DNA from 2 places in the Gilliamella sp. Gris3-2 genome. Region 1 is predicted to be linked to the other one. Evidence: riboswitches for the same ligand, from Rfam matches in the RefSeq annotation. Region 1 holds a riboswitch; the other holds the start of a gene.
What was found. A riboswitch is a leader RNA that binds a small molecule or an ion and turns the genes downstream of it on or off. The one in region 1 is predicted to bind preQ1.
Positions count from the first base shown of each region.

Region 1 (12,796 bases):
TTGTTTTTGAGTGGCTAACCATACCTGAAAGAGTGGTTCTTGGGTATTAATGATGATTTTACTGCCATTGGGAAAACTAATGGTGATAACATTGCCGTTTGTTTCATAATCTAAATCGATGTCATGCTCATTTACATAATTATCCAAGAATAGTTCGATTTTGTTGAATAACTGTTCGGTAATGGTATGAAATTGTGTGATATTCATAAAGAGATATTCATTCAAATAAATAATAGAGCGATATTAACATAAATGAATATACTCCGCCACAGCAAGGTGGCAAGAGTAAAAGTAGGTACTGATTTACTAATTAGCGAGTGGTAAGGAACAGGCAATAGTAAGTAGCTTATATTGCTCGTTATCATGAGTGATAGCTATCCAACGGTTTGCTATCTCAATTGTGTTGACTAATTTTCCATCACCAAAATTATTTTCGATTGTTCTAAGCTTTCCTTTTGCTAACTCCATTTTGTCGCAATTGGCATAATATTCGATCCTTATGGAATGATAAGGTGTCTCTGTACCATCATCATTTTTTTGTACCAATGCTGGGCTATAATTAGTCACTTCACTAAATACACGAATTTTGGAGTTGAAAGGGTGAAGGTTGATCGATTTTCTATCTAAAAATGAATAGCCAATAGTATTATTGTCGTTAGTTTTTGATGTTGGAATGAATTGTTCTCCTACTCTTGGATCTTTTAAACTTTCAACAGAAGTATTTTCATTTGCTTTTGTATCGATATTAGCTTTTTCCCCTGAGGCATGGCTGAATGCTGCAAAAGAAAAGAGAATTAAAAATAAATTGACCTTTTTCATTTAAATTTTTTCTCCATCTTTTGAGTTAGTATCTGTAGGATTAGCTTGTGATTGAGTTTGTTGTTTTTCTTTTTGCATTTTTTCTTGATTTGCTTTAATTCGCTCTTGCAGTTCAGCTTCTTGTTTTTCGATGATTGGTTTTAGATCTGGGCGAGTCGTAAGAATTGTTTCTTTTTCTAAATCGCCTTGAATAGAACAAAAAATACTACTTTGATTATTAGCAGAAGATTCTAAATAAAGCGCTTTATTAATTGTACCAAACCTTGGAATAACACCATCGATGGCATAAATATCATCTTCCCATGTTTTAGATTTTGATTTTCTATCATAAATTTTGGCGTTTGCTATGTAAGTATTTTGGCTATAGTGTAACCAATTAATATTGCTTAAAGCACTTTTAATTTCATCTTGCTTGTTATCAAAGATAAATCCCCAATAAAGAAACTGACCAGATAAAGTAGTTGAAATATAAATATTTTGATAGCCAACAATTTCTAAACCATGATACTTAAGTGGTTTTTTAAACATGACTTTATTTTTGTCGGGTTTTTGAATAGATTCAACAGGAATATAAGTTACATTATCGGGAGTGGTTGCTAAATCAACGTATTGATTTATTGACTCTTGATGTTTAGATAATTGTTCAAAAAACTGATTATCACATTGCAAAAATGTATCAATTACCTTATCTGTTTCATCCTGTATATTATTTGTTTGGGCAAAAGATACACAAGAAACGAATGATGCGCAAACTAGCACAGAAATTTTTTTGAGAAGCATGGCGAATTTCCTTGAACCACAATTATATTTCTTCTTTTGTAAAGGAAGATTGTAAAGTAATGTAAATATAAATGTCAATTGACATTATTTCAATTCTCAACAAAGACCATTAAATCACCGTTTTTAAAGGATATTTTAATCAAATCACTAATCGCTTTGTTTCTTAAACTCACAACTCCTCCTAGCGATAATGTGGCATCAATTAAGGGGTATTGAAAGCCTGTAATGGTTACACCAGTTACTTTCGAAAATGGCATTAGTGAAATAATATGATCTTTTACATTGGTTATTTCTTGATGATGTTTGGCAAAAAAGAAATGGCAATAATTATCATAAAAGGTAATTTGATACTGATGATAATATCTTATTGCAACAGAAATATTCCCCAAAAAGTGATCACTAGCATGACCACTAGCACCATAAACATCAAATGCTTTCACCCCTTTACCTGCTAAAAACAAAATTGCTTTTTCAAAATCAGTTTTATTTTGGTCAGGTGTATGAATAATTTTAGTTTTAGGTGGAATTGCTTTGTTAGGATTATAGCTATCTAAATCGCCAATAATAAAGTTTGGTTCGATTGACAAAGTCGACAGATAATTATGGTAAGCCCCATCTGTGCAAGCAATATAAGCATAATTATCCAAATGGTGAAAGTCATGTTGTGGTGGCTCGCCATTGATAAAGAGTAAAGCTCTATTTTGTGACATTACACTTTTTTCCTTTTGCTAATCTTATTGGTGAATCATAAAGCTAACGTATATGCCATGATAATAGCGTCTTCTTGTTTACCATTAGTTGTTGGGTAATAATTTTTTCTAATCGTTATTTGGTTAAATCCCAGCGTGTGATATAGCTTAATTGCTGCCGTATTTGATTGTCTGACTTCAAGCCAAAGTGTTGAGATTGGGCAGGGCGATTTTATCGTAATTAACGCATCTATTAAATGGTTAAGCAGCTTCCTTGCTAGTCCTTGCTTTCTAAAATCGGGATGTATTGCAATGTTAAATAAATTTGCTTCATCTACTACATGTTGGCAAATACAAAACCCAACTATTTGGTTATTAATCGTTATTTTAAAATTGAGATAATGCTCACCTTGGTTTGAAAGGAATGTTTGTTTTGACCAAGGAATTGCATGGCAAATCTTTTCTAATTCAAAAGCTTTTTTTAAATCATGTTCTGTGAGGATGGAAATAGTTTTCATATTGACATAATTGTTGCCATAGTAGGCGTTTTTGTTGTGGTGCTTTTGCAAGCTGATTTAAACTGGTTGTTTGAATAGTTAATGGGTTAACCCATGACTCATCCAAGGTAATATCAATAAACCAAATTACTGTTTTAATTTCATCAGCAGGAATAATTAATTGTTGTGGAGTTAAAAACAATACTTGTTCTTCAGTTAGATGGATAGCATTTAAAATATCATAATAGATTTTTTGTGTTGGTTTTTGTTCTGCAACTACAATCATTCTAATTTCTTCACTTATTTGTGTCGCTATTTCACCTTTGAAAACATTAGCATTCCTCAAAACGTATTGAGTTATATTGCACTGTTTTAGGTACCAATCTTGCTGTGTCATTATTGACTTACTGTTTTTTATTAGAGATTAAAGATAGTTAATTGTATAATCAATGCATCAATTTATAAAGGTTTTTCATTGAGGAAATATGGCAACATCTGCTTTTACCCCAGCAAGTCAAGTACTTGAGCGTCACCAAACATTTTTTAACGATAAAAATGTGCTGATAGCTGGTGATATTCAGGATAATTATCCATCTATTATGTCGGCAAATCAAGTTAAGATTCATTGCACACAATTTCATACTTATTTACGTCTAAAAGCTAGTGCACGAGGCAATCACACCTATTTTTCATTATTGCCCGAAGCGGATTTTTACGTTGGAATGAATACGTTGATTTACTATTGGCCAAAAACTAAAAACGAAGCACAATTTCAGCTTTCTTATTTATTACATAATATGCCAAAAGACAGTGATATTTTTATCATAGGTGAAAATAGAACAGGTGTAAAAAGCGTGGAAGCTTTATTGAATGATTTTGGTACAATTCAAAAAATCGATAGCGCAAGACGTTGTGGTTTATATCATTTTCAGGCAGATAGCCGTTTAGTATTTAATCTTGATGAATGGTGGTTAAATTATCATTTAACTATTGAAAATCAGAATATTGAAATAAAAAGCTTACCTGGTGTTTTTAGCCAAAAAGGGTTAGATGCTGGTAGTGAATTATTGTTAAATGCATTGATGGATCGTACTGATATTATTAAAGGTAATGTATTAGATGTGGGATGTGGTTCGGGCATTTTGTCCACGGTGCTAGGTAAATTAAATCCTGATATAGCACTAACGTTATCTGATGTAAGCTGTGCAGCAATTGAATCAAGTAAAGCCACGTTAAACCGTAATCATGTTAATGCCACAGTTGTAGCAAGTGACGTTTTTTCAAATCTAAATGATAAATATCATCTTATTGTTTCGAATCCACCTTTTCATGATGGTAAACAGACTAATTACACGGCCGTTAATACGTTAATCAAAGAAGCAAAAAAACACCTAAAATTAAATGGTTATTTGTGCATTGTGGCAAATTCATTTTTACCGTATCAAACCATTTTAGATGAAACATTCAAAAGCGTTGAAGTGATTGCCCAAACGACGAAATTTAAGGTTTATCTAGCAAGCCATTAATAAGTGCTGTTTATTTTGTTTAAAAAAATAGGGCGATGTTATCGCCCTAGGTATAAAATTTAAATATTTAAAAACAAACTGATTTCACTATTCTTGATATCATATCTGGATTAAGAGAGAGCTTCTTTTAATGCCTGCATTTCATTATAGGTAAAATCACAGCGCATAAATTCTTGGTCAAGAAGAATAGGAACAGAGTTGCTTTCTCCAACTACGGCCAACACATTACATTTATTTCTAATCTTATCACCTATAATGATTGGTCCACCGTTTGAGTCTTTATTAAAATTGGCTGCATATTTAGCATTTATTCCTTGTGCATTGCTTGCACGATATAAGGCAGTTATTATTTTACCATAAGAGACTAGTTTAACTGGTACAATAACAGGTGTTAATTTTTGCCCGTTAATTTCCTTGATAACTTTTATCATTTTATGTGTTCTTAAGAAACATCCTAAACTCATCCATGTAACCAACAACAACAAAAGAATAAGACCAGTAGTAGCCACAAATACAGTCCGCATATTATCAATAGCTAAATTGATTGTTACTAGTGATGGATCATCGGCCGAAGCGACAGTTACAACTTGATAATTTCCTTTTTTCCCCCCAATGAAAGTATAATCACGCTTAATAACTTGTCCTGTATCAGTGGTAATTTTTACTGAACAGTTATCAACAATACGTCTTGCACGACATGTTCCTTCTACATCATAGTCAACCACAACTGGATTCTGTGATATTTTATAATCATCAATTAATCCAGGATAATTTCTTATGGCCATAAATAAAGCTAACGCAAAGAGAAGTATTGCTGCAAGTAATCTTCTTATTTGATGTAATGAGCTTTCTTGCTTTAACTTCATGACTTTTAAAGAGCGAGTTGGAAATACTTCTACTAATTTATTCATCAATGCCATTTTATCAATATACTCCTTATTAAAAATAAAAATTTCATGTCTAAAGGCTAAAATTGTGAATTTAAAAGCTAACCTTTAATCACAATAAAACAAATAATTTATTTGTTATTTTTTATTAAATTAGACTAAATATTAACATAATATTTACTTTGTAGGAATTACTCATATTGTTTACAGCAATTTGACAAACGACTTCAAATTAAATAACCCTAGAAAACTGCTGCTGCCTTGCCATTTTTCGCATATAAATATCAAAGCACATACAAATATTGCGTATCAATAAATGTCCTTTAGGTTGGACTTCGATTATATTGTTATTGATTGTCACTAATCCATCTTTTTGCAATGGCGCCAGTAATTTTAAATCTTCAGCAAAATAATCATCAAATTGAATTTGGTATTGTTGTTCAATAACATTTTTATCTAAATGAAAATGGCAGATAAGCTGTTTTATCACATCACGACGAATCTTATCGTCACGATTTAAGGTGAATCCTTTCCATAATCCATGTCCTTTTTGCTCAACCTGAGTTTGATAGATTTTTAGATCTTTCTGATTTTGCGCATAACTATCACCTAACATACTAATGGCCGACACACCAAGTCCAAGTAAATCAGCATCGCCTTGAGTTGTATACCCCTGAAAATTACGATGCAATTTATTTTCTTGTTGAGCAATAGCTAATTCATCAGAGGGCTTAGCAAAATGATCCATACCGATAAAGTGATAACCAGCTTCGGTTAACTTTTTAATGCTAGTTTGTAGGATCTGCAATTTTTGATTGGCATTAGGCAAATCATCATCTTTAATTTTTCGTTGGGCAGCAAAACGGCTCGGTAAGTGGGCATAATTAAATACACTTAAACGATCGGGAGAAATATCAATCACTTTATTGAGCGTTTCGGCAAAACTTTCAATGGTTTGTTTTGGTAGGCCATAAATTAAATCTAAACTAATTGAGTGAAAATTATTTTTACGTGCTTGATTAATAAGAGACCGTATTAATGTTTCATCTTGTTCACGATTAATTAGGCTTTGGATTTCGTGATTAAAATCTTGAATTCCCATACTTAGCCTATTAAAACCAACACTTGCTAAATGGTCAATTGTTTGTTGTGTTATTTCACGCGGATCAATTTCGATGGATAGTTCGGCATTAGCAACAAAATTAAAATGCTTTTTTAACGAGGTAATCAATCGAGTAATTTCAGCATCGTTTAAAAAAGTTGGTGTACCCCCTCCCCAGTGCATTTGTGTTACCGTGCGATGTTTAAATAATTTTGCGCGTTCGGCAATTTCAATATCTAAAATGTCAAGGTATTTGGTAACTTTTTGTGTTTGGCGAGTAATAAGCTTATTACAACCACAGAAATAACAAAGCTTATGACAAAACGGAATATGCACATAAAGCGATAACGGTTTTGTGGGATAACGAGTTGCCGCCGATAAAAATTCTTGCTCATTAAATTTTTCGTTAAATTCAAGTGCAGTAGGGTAAGAGGTATATCTTGGGCCAGAATAATTATATTTTTCAATTAACGCTTGATCCCATAATTGCGTATCAGTCATGCTTTTTACTTCCGCTTATGTCTATCTTTAGTGTTGTTATTTTTATGAGTTTTTACTATTGCTTTTTGTTGGTTCTTGATTTTGGTTTTAATTTTGATTCGATTAGTTTTATTTAAATATAACAATGTGCAAATCAATAACCCAAAATATAAACTTAACATAATTAATATTGGCACTATGAATTGCTCACTTTTAATTATTAATTGACTGAATAAAAGTAATGGATTCTAAGTTTAAATTATCAGTAGGAATATTACTTTTGGATGATATTCCTACTCATATCAAGACACATACTATCACGATTGCTAATTATATTTTCCTATTATTAGTTTCGTTTTAATAAACTAACAATATCTTCTTTCTTTTCGTCTAATTCATCAAAATCATCAAAGTCGTCATCAGTATAACCAAGCTCTTGCATCAGTTCATCGATACGATTCAATTTGCTATCAAGATAAATTTGTTGATCTTTAGTGAGTTTGGCTTTTTGCTCGACTAGATCAAGTAACATATCTAATTTTGGATCGTTCTCTAATTGTTCTAATTCTTGTTGAGGTGATAAAATCGTTTTAATTGTTTTAGATTGTTTAACAGGTTTTTCTATATTGTTAGAATCTTCAACAATTAAAGAAATAGGTTTTTTGCTCCCCACTCTTGGATCTTTGGTTGTTTTTGTCGAATTTTTATTTTTATTATTATTTAGTTTATTAAAGCGAGAGCCACTTGGCAAACCTTTGTGTTTGCGTTTACGCTTCAGTTCCCGAGATTCTTCATTAATCTCTTGACGGCTTTTTTTAGCTTTCTGTTTTGATTTATTTTTTAACATAAAATCTCTGTCTAATATTAGGGTTAATCATTTTACAAACGTATTTTATCAGTAAGTCCAAAATATAGCTATGATGAAGACGTCATGCTAATTTAAGATTGTAAAAAAATAAATTTATGTATAATCTGAGACGAATAAATTTGTTAGACCGAATTAGAGAACAATAAAATGAAAAATCACTTAAGCCCTTATCTGAAATTCAATCGTCAAGAATGGGCTAGCTTACGTAATACGGTACCAATGACTTTAACAGCAGAAGAATTAGTTTCGTTACAAGGTATTAATGAAGATTTATCCATGGATGAAGTGAGTGAAATTTATTTACCTTTATCTAGATTACTTAATTATTACATCAGCAATAATTTTAATCGGCAAGCTGTTTTATCTAAATTCTTAGGTAAAAGTCAAAAAACACCTTACATTATTGGCATTGCAGGCAGTGTTGCTGTAGGTAAAAGTACTACCGCTAGAGTACTACAAGCATTATTAACCCGTTGGCCTGAACATCGCAAAGTATCTTTGGTAACAACTGATGGTTTTTTATATCCAAATAGATATCTTGAAGAACATGGAATAATGAATAAAAAAGGGTTTCCTCAGTCTTACGATATAAAAAAATTGCTTAATTTTGTTGCTGATATAAAATCAGGACAGGCACAAGTTAAAGCACCCGTTTATTCTCATTTAGTTTATGATATTGTCGAAGATGAAGAAATCGTTATTGATAGTCCTGACATTTTGATTCTTGAAGGTTTGAATGTACTGCAAAGTACACTGAATTATCCACAAGCGAATAACCGAGTTTTTGTTTCGGATTATGTCGATTTTTCAATTTATGTTGATGCTGATATGTCATTATTACATGATTGGTATGTAAATCGGTTTTTAAAATTTAGGGAGGGTGCATTTAGCGATCCTAACTCTTATTTTAATCACTACTCAAAACTTCCAGAACATGAAGCTACAAATATTGCCAATCGTATTTGGCGAGAAATTAATGAATTAAATTTAGTTGAAAATATTTTACCTACAAAAGAACGAGCGAACCTTATTCTAACTAAAGGTAAAGATCATAAAGTCAATTGTGTTCAATTAAGAAAATAAAATTAAGGAAAAATTCGTATGAAATCAGTAATTCGGTTAGTAAGTAAATTGAGTGTCATTACGTTAGCTATCTCATTATCATTTGGTGCTTATGCTTCAAATGAACAACTAAAGGGACTTACGTGTGAAAGCAAAAAACAGGCTATTGAAAAACAGATTGATTATGCTAAAAAAAATAATAATTCTCATCAAATCCAAGGGCTTGAAAAATCATTACGTAACTTAAATAAGCATTGTTCAAATGATGATTTAGAAGCCAAATATAAAAAAGAGATTAACGAAAAATCAAATAAAGTGGCTGAAAGAACTAAAGAATTAGAACAAGCAAAATCAAAATCAAAAGCGAAAGATAAAGATAATGAACAGAAAATTGTCAAACAACAAACAAAATTAGCTGATGCTGAAAAAGAACTTAATAAAGCTAAAACTAAATTATCTGATTTTTATAAAGAATTGGGAGCTAAATAAACGATATCAGGCAGAGTATTTCCCGATTCTTGATTTATTTGCTCTTCAACGATATTTTATTATTAACACCATCAATAGTTATTGTTGACGGTGTTAGTTTTACATTTTTTATAAATCTATTGTCATACTAGACTTTTTAAAGCAAAAAGAGTATGGTGTGCGCCTTGTTACGTGGTTCGTGAACCTCCCACGCTAAAAAACTAAGGAAAAATAATGAGTAAAATTACACTACTAGGCGATCAGTCTGTTCGCTATCCAACAACCTATTGCCCTGAAATACTCGAAACGTTCGATAATAAACACCCGAATAACGATTATTTTGTTAAATTTAATTGCCCAGAGTTTACTAGTCTTTGTCCTATCACGGGGCAACCTGATTTTGCGACAATTTATATTTCGTACGTACCCAATATTAAAATGGTCGAAAGTAAATCGTTAAAACTCTATCTGTTCAGCTTTCGGAATCATGGCGATTACCACGAAGATTGTATTAATATCATTATGAAAGATCTTATTAAATTAATGGATCCTAAATATATCGAAGTCTGGGGAAAATTTACACCTCGTGGCGGCATTTCGATTGATCCTTATGCCAATTATGGCAAATCGGGTACTCATTGGGAACAAGTTGCGGCTAATCGATTAGCCAATCACGACATGTATCCAGAAAAAGTGGATAATCGCTAATTTAATCTATCTTAACAGGAACATTAATGCAAACTCGTAAAGCACTAGTTATATTTTCTGGTGGGCAAGACTCAACCACTTGCTTACTGCAAGCCATTGCTGATTATGGACGTGAAAACGTTCAGGCAATCAGTTTTCGCTATGGTCAACGCCACGCAATAGAGCTTGAAAAAGCCAAATGGATCGCTGATGATCTTGGTATAGAGCAAACTGTCATTGATACATCAGTTATCAAACAAACTACAAATAATGCGTTGATTGATGACGCTCAAGAAATTAAAGCCGCTCAAGATGGCGATTACCCTAATACCTTCGTTGATGGGCGTAATATGCTTTTTTTACTTTTGGCTGGCTGTCATGCTAAGCAACAAGGAATTTCTGACATTATTATTGGAGTTTGTGAAACCGATTTTAGTGGTTATCCAGATTGCCGTGATGTCTTTATTAAATCAATGAATGTATCAATGAATTTAGCCATGGACTATGCGTTTAATCTCATCACGCCACTGATGTATTTGACTAAAGCGCAAACGTGGGAAATGGCTGATAAACTAGGTTATCTTGATTATGTTCAAAAACATACCCATACCTGTTATTACGGTGTTGAAGGGGGATGTGGTAAGTGTCCAAGTTGTTTATTGCGCAATAAGGGCCTACAAGAATATATGGCTCAAGCTAAATAAATTCATTCATCATTGGGTTCTCTCACCCCATTAAAAAGGAAAAAAGATGTACTTAAATGTTCATTCAGAATCGATAGAAAAAAGTTTTACCTGTAAACAAAAACAAAAAGCGCTTTACTGGTTGGCTTTTTTTCACATATTAGTTATTGCTTCAAGCAATTATTTAGTCCAAATTCCATTCGAAATTTTTGGTTTTCAAACAACTTGGGGGGCATTCACTTTTCCGTTTATCTTTTTAACTACCGATCTGACTATTCGAATTTATGGTGCTAGTTTAGCCAGAAAAATCATTTTTGTTGTAATGATTCCTGCATTGTTATTTTCATACCTGATTTCGGTACTATTTTTTGAAACCCATTGGGTTGGATTATCAGCATTGACGGAATTTAATAGCTTCGTATTTCGAATTGCATTGGCAAGTTTTGCCGCTTATTTAGTTGGTCAACTAATGGATATTACTGTTTTTAACTATTTAAGAAAAAACAAATCATGGTGGGTTGCCCCAACAGCATCAGCAATATTTGGTAATGGTATTGATACTATTGTTTTTTTTGCTATCGCATTTTATCAAAGTAACGATGAATTTATGGCAAATCATTGGATCGAAATTTCGTTAATGGACTATAGTTTTAAAATTCTAATTTGCGGATTATTCTTTTTGCCACTTTATGGTGTCATTCTCAATTTTATCCTAAAAAAGTTAGTTGCAATGCCTAGAAACAATTAATCATTAAAATCTAAATTTTAGTTACTCACCTAAATAAACATAAACTCATTTATTTTTTTGATGAGTTTTATGTTTAATATTGAAAAATACACTAATATTTCACAACACTCAAAGGTCAATATAGCCTTTTATCCTGCGTCGGGCAGCCGAAGGCTTCATTCTGCATCCTGTGCTAGGTTTTTAGAAAATTTTGCCAAAAACTAGCGCTTTAGTATTTAGTTAGCTATAATTTTGATTATTTTATGGCAAAACGCAGCTCATTAAAAAATAAACAACTATAAAAATAAAACACAAATTAACAGGAGGTTAGATATTGTGTGCTATAATAATAACAGGCATTGGCAGTGCTATACCTTAAATCTATTTAAGTTTTACCGTAATCAAAAACAAACTCCATTTTGCTTTTTATTATCAAATCTAGCGAAATCGCCAAGATTGCCGTCGATTTCCAACTTGTTATCCAAATTAGCCATAGTTTTTGCACCATTGTTGTTATTGCCATATTCAGTGAGTTCGCAGGCGTTGTTAGCTCGGACCTCACAGGTTATTAACGGCTCTGCGCCGTATTTGACGCTTGATGGTGGCGTCACTAAATTAACTACAACTGATGATTTAATAAGTATTAAGTTATCGGACGGTCAAGTTTTCACTCCACAAAATAATAACTCAGCGATGACGCCAATTCATTTACCTAATGCAGGTGATACGCTTGCTAATATTGAAATGATAGTTCCACCATCAACCGACTCTGTGAGTATAAGTAGCTTGGTAACACAAGGTAATTGGGGAGATGATGATGGAGATGGACAGGGAGCTAATAGTGTCACTGCGACAGGGAATATATCAGTATCGTTTACTGATAAAAATAGTAATGCCGTTAGTCGCAGTGATATATTAGATATTTGTAATGCACCTTATAGGATAACATTAAGTAGTACGGATGCTACTTTAGAAACAAAGTATGGTGTGCCAAATAGAAGTACTTTAAACGGAAATACGGTGTCATATTATATCAACCCAAATTCACAGCAGCCTAAAGTTTGCTATGTAAGGCCTCGTTTGATATTTGGTGGTACTAATTTTGCTGGAGATAATCCTCGCTTTGCGGGTCCATCTAGTATATGGGATCCTACTAAAGGTTTTTTAACACAGTCAATTAATCCATCTTCTTATAGCCTTAATTTTCCCACTACGGGGGCAGATGGATTATATTTTGATTTGGATATAGGTGGGGTGGATGCAAGTCAGTTGACCTGGTCTTCAAAAACTTACGGAGGGATAACTGCAACAGTGAATTGGGTAAAACCTCGTTCAGACTCATTCACCATTCCATGCCGATGGTGCACGGGCACTACTACATATGATGATTGGATTACAGATAAATCCAAAAACGTAACGCGAGTAACGTTAAATGGTCCTAGGGCGAATAATATCCAAATACAATCAAGTAATCCTAGTCGACTTACTGTGCCATCTTTGCCGCAACTATTTGTGTTGGAA
Region 1 covers NZ_LZHB01000028.1:109,391-122,186, forward strand. Annotated here, with positions in the region: gene cyaY (iron donor protein CyaY) at 1-207, opposite strand, end outside; gene A9G32_RS05245 (surface-adhesin E family protein) at 307-819, opposite strand; gene A9G32_RS05250 (hypothetical protein) at 820-1,599, opposite strand; gene A9G32_RS05255 (thiamine diphosphokinase) at 1,689-2,309, opposite strand; gene rimI (ribosomal protein S18-alanine N-acetyltransferase) at 2,345-2,806, opposite strand; gene A9G32_RS05265 (DNA polymerase III subunit psi) at 2,775-3,182, opposite strand; gene rsmC (16S rRNA (guanine(1207)-N(2))-methyltransferase RsmC) at 3,271-4,311, shown strand; gene A9G32_RS05275 (hypothetical protein) at 4,422-5,231, opposite strand; gene hemN (oxygen-independent coproporphyrinogen III oxidase) at 5,431-6,801, opposite strand; gene yihI (Der GTPase-activating protein YihI) at 7,127-7,627, opposite strand; gene coaA (type I pantothenate kinase) at 7,796-8,731, shown strand; gene A9G32_RS05295 (DUF1090 domain-containing protein) at 8,750-9,199, shown strand; PreQ1 riboswitch class I at 9,365-9,409, shown strand; gene queF (preQ(1) synthase) at 9,413-9,886, shown strand; gene queC (7-cyano-7-deazaguanine synthase QueC) at 9,913-10,569, shown strand; gene A9G32_RS05310 (7-cyano-7-deazaguanine/7-aminomethyl-7-deazaguanine transporter) at 10,616-11,296, shown strand; gene A9G32_RS05315 (hypothetical protein) at 11,612-12,796, shown strand, end outside.

Region 2 (12,796 bases), on a different contig from region 1:
ACAATCGTGTATTGGATCGCATTATTACTTATTGGAATTAGTGCGTTCTCTATGATATTAGGTAGTTTTGCTGCATTTACTTATAGCTTTACTATGGGTTTAGTTGCTTTTTTCACTGGCATTGTTACCTTAGTTGTGGGCTTTATTTCAACTCGCATTGGTTTTGAATTAATTTGTGTACTATTTAATATTAATCAAAATATTCAAAAATTAGCTAATGAAAAGACCAATTCAGAAAAACAAGAAGAATGTTCTGATACAGATCCTATTAATTAATATCGTTTATTTAACTATATAGCTTAAAAATGCGGGAACAAATTCCCGCATTTTTATTTTTCATGTAATTTTAATTTACATGTTGTCAAATCAAAATAATCAGTTAACCAACATTAAGATCGCTAAGAGGCCATCTTGGTTTAACACTAATAACTAAATCTGAATACTGCCTCTCTTTTAAATGAATCATACCAGCATAAGCAATCATGGCACCATTATCGGTACAAAATTCGAGCCTTGGATAAAAAACTTTTCCTTTTCGTTGATGCATCAACTCAGTCAATTTAGTACGCAGTGTTTTGTTAGCACTTACCCCACCAGCAACTACTAAATTTTTAAATCTAGTTTGTTCAAGTGCTCGTCTTACTTTAATCACCAATGTATCAACCAAAGCATCCTCAAATGCTCTAGCAATATCTGCTTTAGTTTGTGGATCAATAATATTATTATCACTATGCTGATGAATCATATTAGCTGCGGCTGTTTTAAGGCCTGAAAAACTAAAATCAAGCCCAGGACGATCAGTCATTGGCCTAGGAAAATGGAATCGCGCTCCACTACTCTGTTCAGCCAATTTTGATAATTTTGCGCCACCGGGATAATCTAAACCAAGCAATTTGGCTGTTTTATCAAAAGCTTCTCCTGCAGCATCATCAATTGACTCTCCAATAAGTTCATATTTACCAATACCAGTCACACTAATAAGCTGTGTATGTCCCCCCGAAACTAATAATGCAACAAAGGGAAATTCAGGTGGATTATCTTCAAGCATCGGCGCAAGTAAATGGCCTTCCATGTGATGAACTGCAACAGCTGGTACGTTCCAAGCATAAGCAAGCGATCGTCCAATCGATGCGCCTACCATCAACGCTCCAATCAATCCCGGACCAGCAGTATAGGCAACCCCATCAATATCGTGTGCGGTTAAATTAGCTTGTTTTAAAGCTGCTTGAATTAATGGCACGGTTTTACGAATATGATCGCGCGATGCCAGCTCTGGCACCACACCTCCATAATCAGCATGTAATTTAATTTGTGAATAAAGCTGATTTGCAATTAAACCATTGACATCATCATAAATGGCTATACCAGTTTCATCACATGAAGTTTCAATACCAAGGATCTTCATTAATGCCTACCTGCAAAATCGTTAAGATCTTCTTCACTCCAAAGATCTTGTTCGGTAATATCTTTATCAGCAATACGATGCTCTTCGGTTGCCCAATCACCTAAATCGATAAGCTGGCAACGCTTACTGCAAAATGGACGATAAAGACTAGTTTGACTCCATTCAACTTCTTTTTGACAAGTTGGGCACTTAACAAATGTAGTATTTTTATTCATTTCAACTCTTTTTTAATAACAGTATTCAATCAACAACAGGCTAATTCAAATTCAATTTCATCAGTATTGACGTTATCGTAATTCTCAAGTGCTAAAAAGCGAATACTATAACGCGACAAATGACCAGATACTTGAGGATATACATTTTTATCTAAAGAAATTCGAATACGAATCAAATTAACATCACCATTTGTTTCTTGAAAAAAATTATTGGTATAAACAAATGGTCTAAATTCCCCTAACCGTCGAATTAATTGCATATAACATGTTAGAGATTTATCAAGTATTGATAAGTGTTGTAACCAATTTTTTATTTGATTATAACGCCTTTCTTGTGAAATTCTGAGCCATAAATGAAACGAAGGCAAGTCAAAACTACAACATCCCCCCGGAATCATTAAACGTTGACGAATGGCTGTAATAAATCGATCATCTTTTAATGGTTGTCCTAAACGTCCAATTGTATTAAATTGGACGATAAAATCATCAAATTGCTGAATCAGGTCATTGAGTAAATCATGATCCACGCCTTCGACATTTAACCACAAAATTAACTTTTGTTTTTGCGATTCAAGCTCTTTAACCAAATCACCTTTAATATCATTACGCTCAATAATCTCTAACAACTCAGACAATGCATGAAAAAAAATCAACGCACTATTGTCATTAAAATGACAATGTACATTTAATTGATTTAATAAAAATTCAACTCTAAGCCAAGTACGCATTTTTTCATTTAATGGATGTTCAAAAATAATATTATTCATCTATTCTAAATCTTACTTTTAAAGCTATTTAAATATTGTTGATGCAGTAGATTAACTTGTGTTGTTAGCGACAACAAATTACCGTCATTAACTATAATATCATCAGCATAAGATAAACGTTTCTTTAAAGATACTTGTGACTGTATCATCTTTTTAGCTAATGATTCACTAATATTATCCCTTTTTACTAATCGTTCCAATTGTAGTGAAAATGAGGTATCAATTATCAGCACACGATCAGCCCAAGTATGCAAATTGTTTTCAATCAATAACGGCACAACCCAAATTAGATAGATTTTACTTTGCATAGCAATTTGTGTTTGAGTTTCTTGTTGAATGATGGGGTGCAACAAATCATTAAGCCAGAGCCGTTCATGCTCATTATTAAAAATAATTTCGCGGAGTTGACTACGATCAAGTTCTCCATTAGCGAGTAAAATTTCTTGGCTGAAATGCTTAACAATTTGGTTAAACGCATAACTACCAGGTTGCACAACTTGCCTTGCAATAATATCTGCATCAATAATAGGCACGCCTAATTTGGCAAACAAATCAGCAATAGTGCTTTTACCGCTGGCAATACCACCACTGAGCGCAACAACATAAGACATAAAGCAAATTCCAATCCAACAAAAAATTGCTTTATTATAACATATATATAAGTTGATTAAATAACACTAATAAGGAGAAAGATTCAGTTGTTAATTAACTATTGCATTTCCAGAATAATTCACAAAATTAGCGCATAATAACAACAATCCCCCCAAAATTTACCACCAATTGAAAAATAAATTAAATAAAACAGTTGTTTTATATTATTAGCTGTATATAATTACATATATCTGTATATAAAAACAGGAATATGTAATGAGACCATTAACTGAGCGCCAACAACAGATTTATGATTTAATAAAAGATAACATTCAAAATACTGGTATGCCACCTACACGTGCTGAAATTGCCCAGAAATTGGGGTTTCGATCTGCCAACGCCGCCGAAGAACATCTGAAAGCCTTAGCTAAAAAAGGCGCAATTGAAATGATCGCCGGCTCATCACGCGGAATTCGCCTTTTACTTGAAACACCTATTGAGCCAAACGAACAGGATGGTTTGCCCCTTATTGGACAAGTCGCGGCTGGTTCGCCAATATTAGCGCAAGAGCATATTGAAAGCCATTACCAAGTTGATCCTTCACTATTTAAACCTCGCGCAGACTTTTTATTAAGAGTGCAAGGTATGTCAATGAAAGATATTGGTATATTTGACGGTGACTTGTTGGCTGTACATAAAACCCAAGACGTTAAAAATGGACAAGTTGTTGTAGCTCGTATTGATGATGAAGTTACAGTTAAACGCTTGTCGCGTAAAGGCAAGCATGTACATCTTCTTGCCGAAAATGCCGAGTTTTCGCCAATCAAAGTTGATTTAGAACAGCAAAATTTTGCTATTGAAGGATTAGCGGTTGGTATTATTCGTAACGGATCTTGGATGTAAGCAAACTCATAGACGCAAGTATATAGAAGTATAGCCAAAGTTAGTATAAAATAGCACTTAACTAACGTGTGGGAGATTACTATGTGGCTATTTTGGTTATACGAATTTTTAGGGTTTATTGCAGTTTTATTACTCGTTTTTGGGTACTGCCGTTTTAGAGGGATCGGTTTTTGGCTTTTTATTTGGAAACATCTAAAATGGGTTGCTTTAGCTGTATTAATTACTTGGTTAGGTATTGCATTACTTTGTCGCGTTGATTTATATAATGCAACTCACTGTTATTTTAGAGGCGAAAGTATGCGAGCTAACACAAAATATTCTATCTTTTTAGGCGAATGCCAAGTAGAAACTCCTAGCGGCAGTTATGTTCCTATTGAACGAGCTAGAGCATTACCTGGCTCAAGTCACCATGATGATGATGCCGACTCTACAAACGATTTTTATCCTATAAATTAACATGTTGTCAAATCGACAAACAACCAAAATCCGGCAAATGTCATTACAATTGTCGGATTTTTATTTTGATAGATCAATAACCTTATAAACGAATTGAGAAAATTATCCGATAGTCTAAATCAATTTATTAACTGATTTGCATATTAGCCTGCTGAAAAGCCAAATAACGTTGCTCTAACTTTTTGAAACTAAAAATCAATGTAAAGCTCACACTAAGATAAATCACTGCTGCAATACCAAAAGCATGAAAAGGTTGATAGGTTTCGGCATAAATATCGCGCGCAATCTTCATCACATCAGGCACAGTAACAGTAAAAGCCAGTGCAGTTGAATGCAACATAAAAATGACCTCGTTACTATAAGCTGGCAATGCAATACGAAATGCTCTTGGAAAAATGATATAACGATAAAGTTGAAAACGATTAAAACCAAGTGCTGTTGCAGCTTGAATTTCGCCATTTGGCACATTCCGCATAGCTCCAGCAAAAACTTCAGTAGTATAGGCGCAGGTATTTAGGGTAAAAGCTAACACTGTACAATTTAAACCACTTTGAAAAAAATCGCCTAACCAAGCATTATTTTTAACCACACTTAAGGTATATATACCAGTGTAAATAATCAATAACTGCACATATAAAGGCGTACCTCGAAAAATATAAGTAAATAGCCAAATAGGTAGTTTAATCAGTTTATTTTGTGCATTTCGCCCTACCGCTAACGCTAGCGACAAAATTCCCCCCATTAAAACCGATAAAATAAAAATCCACAGCGTCATCGCAAGACCAGTGATATTATAACCATCGGTCCATAATAGTGATTGCCAATATTGTTGAATAATTTCTAACATGAGTTCTTATAATTTAGTTTTAGTAATGCCAATAGAATAATGCCGTTCAAGCCACCATAAAATGATATTAGATATTGATGTAAAAAACAGATAAAAAGCCCCAGCAATCAAAGCAAATAACAAAGGTTGGTACACAGCTTCACCTGCATTTTTAGTAGCTTTGACTAAATCCGATAACCCCAATAACGACACTAATGCTGTAGCTTTTAACACCACTAACCAATTATTAGCAATACCTGGCAGGGCAAAGCGCATCATTAAAGGAAACATTACATACCCAAATACTTGCACTTTACTTAAACCAAGCGCTGTTGCTGCCGCTAAGGTGTTTCTAGAAACAGCAAGATAAGCTCCTCTAAAAGTTTCGGTAAAATATGCCCCATAAATAAAGCCTAACGTAATAATACCAGCGATTAAAGGATCAACTTCAATAAAAGGAGCGTTAAAATAATCAGTTATATTATTAACCAAAAACTGCAAGCCAAAAAAGATTAGCATCATCAACACTAAATCGGGTACACCTCGAATTAACGATGTATAAGCCTGACAAAGCACATTACATACTTTTGAATGACTCAGTTTACCTAATGCACAAACAATACCAAGTATCATGGCCAGTAGTAGCGATGTCAATGCTAAAATAATAGTCAACCATGCACCTTGACAAATTAAAGAAATATACCCCTGCATGGTTTATTTTTTATTACCGTACACATTAAAATCAAAATACTTATTGTTGATTTTTTGGTAGGAGCCATCAGCTAAGAGGTCTTTTAAAGCTAGGTTAAAGGCTTCGCGCAACTCATTATCATTTTTACGAAAACCAATTCCTACTCCAACATCAAAGTAGTTCGCATCGGTTAGAGCATCCCCAGCAAAAATAAAACCTTTACCTTGTGGCTGTTTTAAAAAGGCATAACTGCCAGTGACTTCATCTTGCAATGCCGCATCTAAACGACCTGCCACTAGATCAGAAAATACTTGTAACTGATTTTGATAAGGCACAATAACTACACCGTTCGGACGCCACATCTCGTTGGCGAAATGTTCTTGCGATGTACCTTGCTCAACACCAACACGCTTACCTTTCAATGACTCAGCATTAGGCATTAAATTAGTACCCTCTTTAACAATCAAACGTGAATAAGTCATAAAGATTTCGTCAGAAAAAGCGATCTGTTTTTTACGTTTTTCGGTCATCATTAGCGAGGACGAGATAATATCAATCTTTCTTGATAATAACGACGGGATCAACGCATCGAAGTCGGTCGATTGAAAAGTACATTTAATATTGATCTTTTCACACAATGCTTTCGTGAGTTCAATGTTGAATCCAGTAACTTCACCATTAGCATCAATAAAATCAAAAGGCGCATAGGACGTATCCGAACCAACTTTAATCGATTCAGGTAAGGCAGCATAACTTGCCATTGGCAAGCTTAAACAACCAAAAATAACTAATTTTTTTAATAAATTCTTCATGTTTAATCTTTCCTTTTTTATTTAAGGCAATAATATAACGTGTTCTAAGGTAATTTTATAATAAAAAAAAGTTATTATTGTGGTGTATAAAATTAGAATTACTTAATGGCAAAAACGCTAGACAAAATAGTTAAAGTTGTTACTTTTAACAACTAACAAAAAGCTAGTTTGATTATGCTTTGGTTGCAAAACCTTGAAAACGGTTTTAAAAAAATTTTGTCAAAAAGTTTCAGGTAACTATATGTTAAAGTATAAAATGAGTTGTTTTGTTGGGTTCAGGTTTGTGTTGTTGTTATTTTATTCATCAGACATCCATTTTGCGAAAATAATGTTTGTCTGATTAAATTCTAAGTATTATAGGTAAACTAAATTGTATCAAGTATAAAAAACCGACCATAGAGGTCGGTTTGTCTTTTGAAGTTTTATCACTGTTGGGCTTCAATGTTGCCGCCAACTAAATCTAGATGAATAGTTTTACCTGGGACTAATTTACCTGACAGTATTTGTTGTGCCAATGGGTTTTCGATCTCTTGTTGGATCGATCGTTTTAACGGTCTTGCGCCATAAATTGGGTCAAAGCCAACCTTAGCTAACTGTTCAAGTGCAGCATCCGAAATATCCAATTGGTAACCGCGTTCTTCTAAACGTTTTTCAACGTGTGCTAACTGAATTTTTGCGATCGCTTTAATGTTTTCTTGACCTAATGGGTGGAATACCACTGTTTCGTCAATACGATTGATAAATTCTGGTCTAAAGTGTTTGGTTACAACCGTCATCACTAGAGATTTCATTTCGTCATAACTTAGTTCAACTTGACCTTGAATTAGGTCAGAACCTAAGTTTGATGTCATAATTATGACAGTGTTACGAAAATCAACTGTGCGACCTTGACCATCTGTTAAGCGCCCATCATCCAATACTTGCAGTAAGATATTAAAGACATCTGGGTGTGCTTTTTCGACTTCATCAAGTAAAATTACTGAGTATGGTCGTCGTCTAACTGCTTCGGTTAAATACCCCCCTTCTTCATACCCAACATAACCTGGAGGCGCACCAATTAAGCGAGCAACGGAGTGTTTTTCCATAAACTCTGACATATCTATACGCACCATAGCATCTTCGCTGTCAAACATAAAGTTAGCCAATGATTTGCAAAGCTCGGTTTTACCGACACCCGTTGGTCCTAAGAATAGGAATGATCCAATCGGTTTATTTGGATCTGAAAGCCCTGCTCGGCTACGTCGAATCGCATTTGCAACCGCTAATACTGCTTCATTTTGACCTATTACACGTTTATGTAAGGCATCTTCCATGTGCAATAGTTTATCTTTCTCGCTCTCAAGCATTCTAGAAACTGGAATACCTGTCGCTTTAGATAATACTTCTGCAATTTCGTTATCGGTCACTTTGTTACGCAATAACTTCATGGTTTTGCCTTCTAACTGCGTTGCTGAAGCAAGTTTCTTTTCGAGCTCTGGAATTTTGCCATATTGTAATTCTGACATTTTGTTCAAGTCGCCAGCTCGACGAGCTTGCTCTATTTCAGTACGTGCCTTTTCTAGTTCTGCTTTGATGTTTTGAGTCCCCGAAACAGCTGCCTTTTCTGACTTCCATTCTTCTTCAAGTGAAGCATATTCCTTTTCTTTTTCAGAAAGTTCATCATTTAACATTTGTAGTCGCTTTTTACTCGCATCATCAGATTCTTTTTTAAGCGCTTGTTGTTCAAGTTTAAGTTGAATTATGCGCCTTTCAAGTCGATCTAAAGATTCTGGTTTTGAATCCATTTGCATACGAATACTTGATGCGGCTTCGTCAATTAAATCAATCGCTTTGTCAGGTAACATGCGATCAGAAATATAACGATGCGATAATGTAGCCGCAGCTACGATTGCAGGATCGGTTATTTGCACATGGTGATGCAGTTCATAACGTTCTTTTAAACCACGCAAAATAGCGATCGTATCTTCAACTGTTGGTTCGGCAACATAGACTTTTTGGAAACGACGCTCTAACGCAGGATCTTTTTCAATATATTGACGGTATTCATCAAGCGTTGTTGCTCCCACGCAGTGTAATTCACCGCGAGCTAATGCGGGTTTTAACATATTACCAGCATCCATTGCTCCATCGCTTTTTCCTGCGCCAACCATGGTATGGATTTCGTCAATAAATAATATAATGCGACCTTCTTCTTTTGCTAAGTCTTTAAGCACGGCTTTTAGGCGTTCTTCAAATTCCCCTCGATATTTGGCACCAGCAATTAATGCACCCATGTCTAATGATAAAACGCGTTTATTTCGTAATCCTTCAGGGACTTCACGGTTAACAATGCGTTGTGCTAATCCTTCTACAATAGCAGTTTTCCCTACACCTGGTTCCCCAATTAATACTGGATTATTTTTAGTACGACGTTGTAATACCTGAATAGTTCGACGAATTTCTTCATCACGACCAATAACAGGATCAAGTTTACCTTGTTCTGCTCGTTGAGTTAAATCAATGGTGTATTTTTTAAGTGCACCGCGTTGATCTTCTGCATTAGGATCGTTCACGTTATCGCTACCTCTTACTTGATTAACTGCTTGGCTAAATTTATCTTTATTAACACCTGATCTTTTAAGAAGATCGCCTAAACTGCCCTTATCTTCTAAAGCGGCTAATATAAAGAGTTCTGATGAGATATAGCTATCACCGTTCTTTTGGGATAATTTATCGCAAAGATTTAATACTCGAACAAAATCTTGCGATGGAATAACATCTCCACCCACACCTTGAACTTGGGGTAATCGGTCAATAGCTTGAGCTAATTCTTGTTGTAAATTAACAATATTTGCACCTGCTGCAATCAATAAAGGCATTACACTACTCCCTACTTGATTAAGCATGGCTGATAGGACATGCACAGGCTCTATATATTGATTGTCTTTACCTAATGCCATTGACTGCGCATCAGCTAAAGCTTGTTGAAACTTATTTGTTAGTTTATCTAACCTCATAGTGTTTATCTCCTGAGCAATAAATTTGGATTAAACGCTTAACACATTTAATCCATTTGCATGTGATCTAAATGAGTGTTGCAACCTAAATTTCAAGAGCAAAGTTAAAATATTTTTTACAAAATTTATACAACAAAATTATCAAGTATGTAAGAATTAATTGACATAAAAATAAAGCTGTTTGCAATTCAAGCAATTACATCTAAATTTCGTTTTAAGATATACTGGTAAGATGACAAATTCACTTTTATCCCTTATATTGTTACCTTTATTTTGTTAGGTTCGCTAACCGTGGTTCGTAACCCATCCCACGAAAAAAAACTAGGAATATAAAATGTTCAAAATAGCCAAAGAGTTTCAATTTGATGCTTGTCACATGTTAGATGGGCACAATAAAAAGTGTCATAATCTGCACGGTCACACTTATCGCCTATTTGTTGAAATTAGCGGAGAGCTTATTGATAACGGCTCAAGCCAAGATATGGTCATGGATTATGCCGATTTAAAGCTAATAGTTAAACAACATATTGTCGATCCGTTAGATCACGCCTATCTTTACAATCAACATAACCCTAATGAGTGCCGTATCGCGTCGTTACTACAAGAAATGGATCGTAAAATTTTTGCCTTTCCCTGTAGAACCACCGCAGAAGGAATGAGCAAATTTATTTTTGATTGCTTATCGCAATATTTGCCTGTTTCGATGATCAAACTATGGGAAACGCCAACTTCATATTGTGAATATCATCGGAGTTAATGATGATTGAATTTCGTATTGTTGAAATCTTCGAATCCTTACAAGGCGAAGGTTATAATACTGGCATGCCTGCTGTTTTTATTCGTTTTGCAGGATGCAATTTAAATTGTGCCTGGTGTGACACTAATTTTCGAAAATTTACTCGATTCACGTTAGATGCTTTAATGACTAAAGTGAGCGAATATAAAAGCAAAAATATTATTATTACAGGTGGCGAACCAACAATGGTTAAAGCGTTACCTGAATTGCTTTTGCCACTCAAAAAAGCGGGTTATTTCATCGCCATTGAAAGCAACGGTCTTGGTAAAGTCGATCCGCTTATTGATTATATTGCGCTAAGCCCTAAATTTTGTTATCAGTCACGCTATCAAAAAATAGTACAACCAATAGCAAATGAAGTACGCATAGTAGCCGAAAATCACTGCGATTTTATTCCTTTTTGCCAATATATCGAAACTCATATTCAAGCCAAACGCTATTATCTATCTCCTTGTGAAAAAGATGGTGCATTTAATATGTTTGAAACGATAGAGTTGTTAGGAAAAATCAACCAAAATCGACTGAATAATAAATGGCTTTTGAGTGTGCAAAGCCACAAGTTTGCCAATATAGAATGATAAATTAGTACTAAAGAGAACTAATTAAATATTCATAAAATCAAGAAGTTTTATTAATTTTAATTGAATAATTGTTTAATCTATAATAACCTCATATAAATTATTTATATGGAATTAACTGTCATGCGTTTTTGCTATTGTTTATTGCTAACTTTGTTTACAACTCCAGTTATAGCTTGGGATATAGTTTGTGATAATACTTTAACTTGTCGTGTTATAGAATATAGTGATATATCTGATACAGGAGTGATAAAATCGTCAATTTTATTCCAGCGAAAAGCGGGGGCCAATCAGCCAGTTGAAATTTATGTTAGAACAAAAAATAACAAAGAAGAAGATGAAGAAGGTATTGAAATTAAAAACACTCAACAATTAGATAATTCATTGGCTGCATTCATTAATCAAGAGTATTTAGGCGAATTAAAAGAAATACAAAATAATATTTATCAGTTGTCACAATTCCAAGCTACAAAAATTATTCAAGCATTTACAAAAAATGAGAAAGTTATATTCCGTAACAGTAGAAGTCAATCATTTTATACCAATGGCGGATTTTATGATGTCATGTTAACAATGGACAAAAAACAAGGACGGGTTGGTACAACTGGCGCAGTTATAGCACATGGTAATAAAAATGAATCAAACGTTTATGCACCAATACCTGTACCAACTATAAAAAAAGGTAAAGTAATTGCTCCAGAACAAAGTCAAGAACTTAATATCAATGAAGTAATTAAAATATTCCCTCAATTCAAAAAACGCTATATACATGAAGCTAAATGTGATGCTTATGATTTAGAAGATCCTTATTATGATGAAACACAAGGATATGATAAAAGATTTCGGTTAATTAAATTAGATAATAAGCACGATTTACTTGAAACTAGGTGTTGGTTTAGCGCATATAACTCAGGTAACGCCTATTGGATAATTTCCAACACTGCTAAACTAAGTAATAAAAATATAAAATTTATAAATAATGAGGGCAATACATACAAAAATGGAACAATATCCAGTATAGCTAAGCTAAGAGGTGAGGGAGATTGTTTAGAAAAATCTAGCTGGACTTGGAATGGACATAAATTTATGCTTTCCTCTAATATAAGTACAGGTGAATGCTTAGGTTTTGACGGTGGGGCTTGGGAATTACCTTCTTTTGTTAGCGAAATAAAATAACAATTGAACAATAGAAAGCCTTCAGATCTTATGGCGGTTTAAATATTATAATTTTATATATTAACATTTACCGCAGATCTTTATACTATAAATATTTTACAAAGCAGCTAAAAATTGAAGGTTTTTAGCTTAAAAAAACTCTTTTATTCAAACCAGATCATTGATGCCATTCTACCAGTTCTATTTTCACGTCGATAAGAGAAGAATTCATCTTGTTCAGTATAAGTACAATAATCACCACCAAAAATTTGCGTTACTCCTACTGCTTGTAAACGTTGTTTGGCAATTAGATATAGATCTGCTAGGTATTTTTGTTCAGTTGGGTTGATCAATTTAAACGCTTCTTGTGCTTTTGGATCGACTTTTTCAAATTGTTGTTTGACTTCAATACCTACCTCAAATTTTTTGACACTAATGGCTGGTCCCATCCAAGCAATGATGTTTGATGGCGAGCTTGAAAATTTTTTGATTGTTTCTTCTAATATACCATTACATAATCCTCGCCAACCAGCATGGACAGCTGCAACTTCGTCACCTTTTGTTGTACAAAAAAGGACAGGCATGCAATCTGCGGTTAACACCAC
Region 2 covers NZ_LZHB01000071.1:19,413-32,208, forward strand. Annotated here, with positions in the region: gene A9G32_RS10185 (DUF4282 domain-containing protein) at 1-276, shown strand, start outside; gene tsaD (tRNA (adenosine(37)-N6)-threonylcarbamoyltransferase complex transferase subunit TsaD) at 380-1,405, opposite strand; gene yacG (DNA gyrase inhibitor YacG) at 1,405-1,620, opposite strand; gene zapD (cell division protein ZapD) at 1,650-2,387, opposite strand; gene coaE (dephospho-CoA kinase) at 2,393-2,998, opposite strand; gene lexA (transcriptional repressor LexA) at 3,255-3,881, shown strand; gene A9G32_RS10215 (hypothetical protein) at 3,963-4,337, shown strand; gene hisM (histidine ABC transporter permease HisM) at 4,465-5,184, opposite strand; gene A9G32_RS10225 (ABC transporter permease) at 5,191-5,874, opposite strand; gene A9G32_RS10230 (lysine/arginine/ornithine ABC transporter substrate-binding protein) at 5,878-6,666, opposite strand; gene clpB (ATP-dependent chaperone ClpB) at 7,092-9,662, opposite strand; PreQ1 riboswitch class I at 9,948-9,993, shown strand; gene queD (6-carboxytetrahydropterin synthase QueD) at 9,997-10,419, shown strand; gene A9G32_RS10245 (7-carboxy-7-deazaguanine synthase QueE) at 10,422-11,036, shown strand; gene A9G32_RS10250 (DUF1176 domain-containing protein) at 11,145-12,212, shown strand; gene pgeF (peptidoglycan editing factor PgeF) at 12,356-12,796, opposite strand, start outside.
Region 2: another riboswitch for preQ1. It lies ahead of queD (6-carboxytetrahydropterin synthase QueD); the one in region 1 lies ahead of queF (preQ(1) synthase).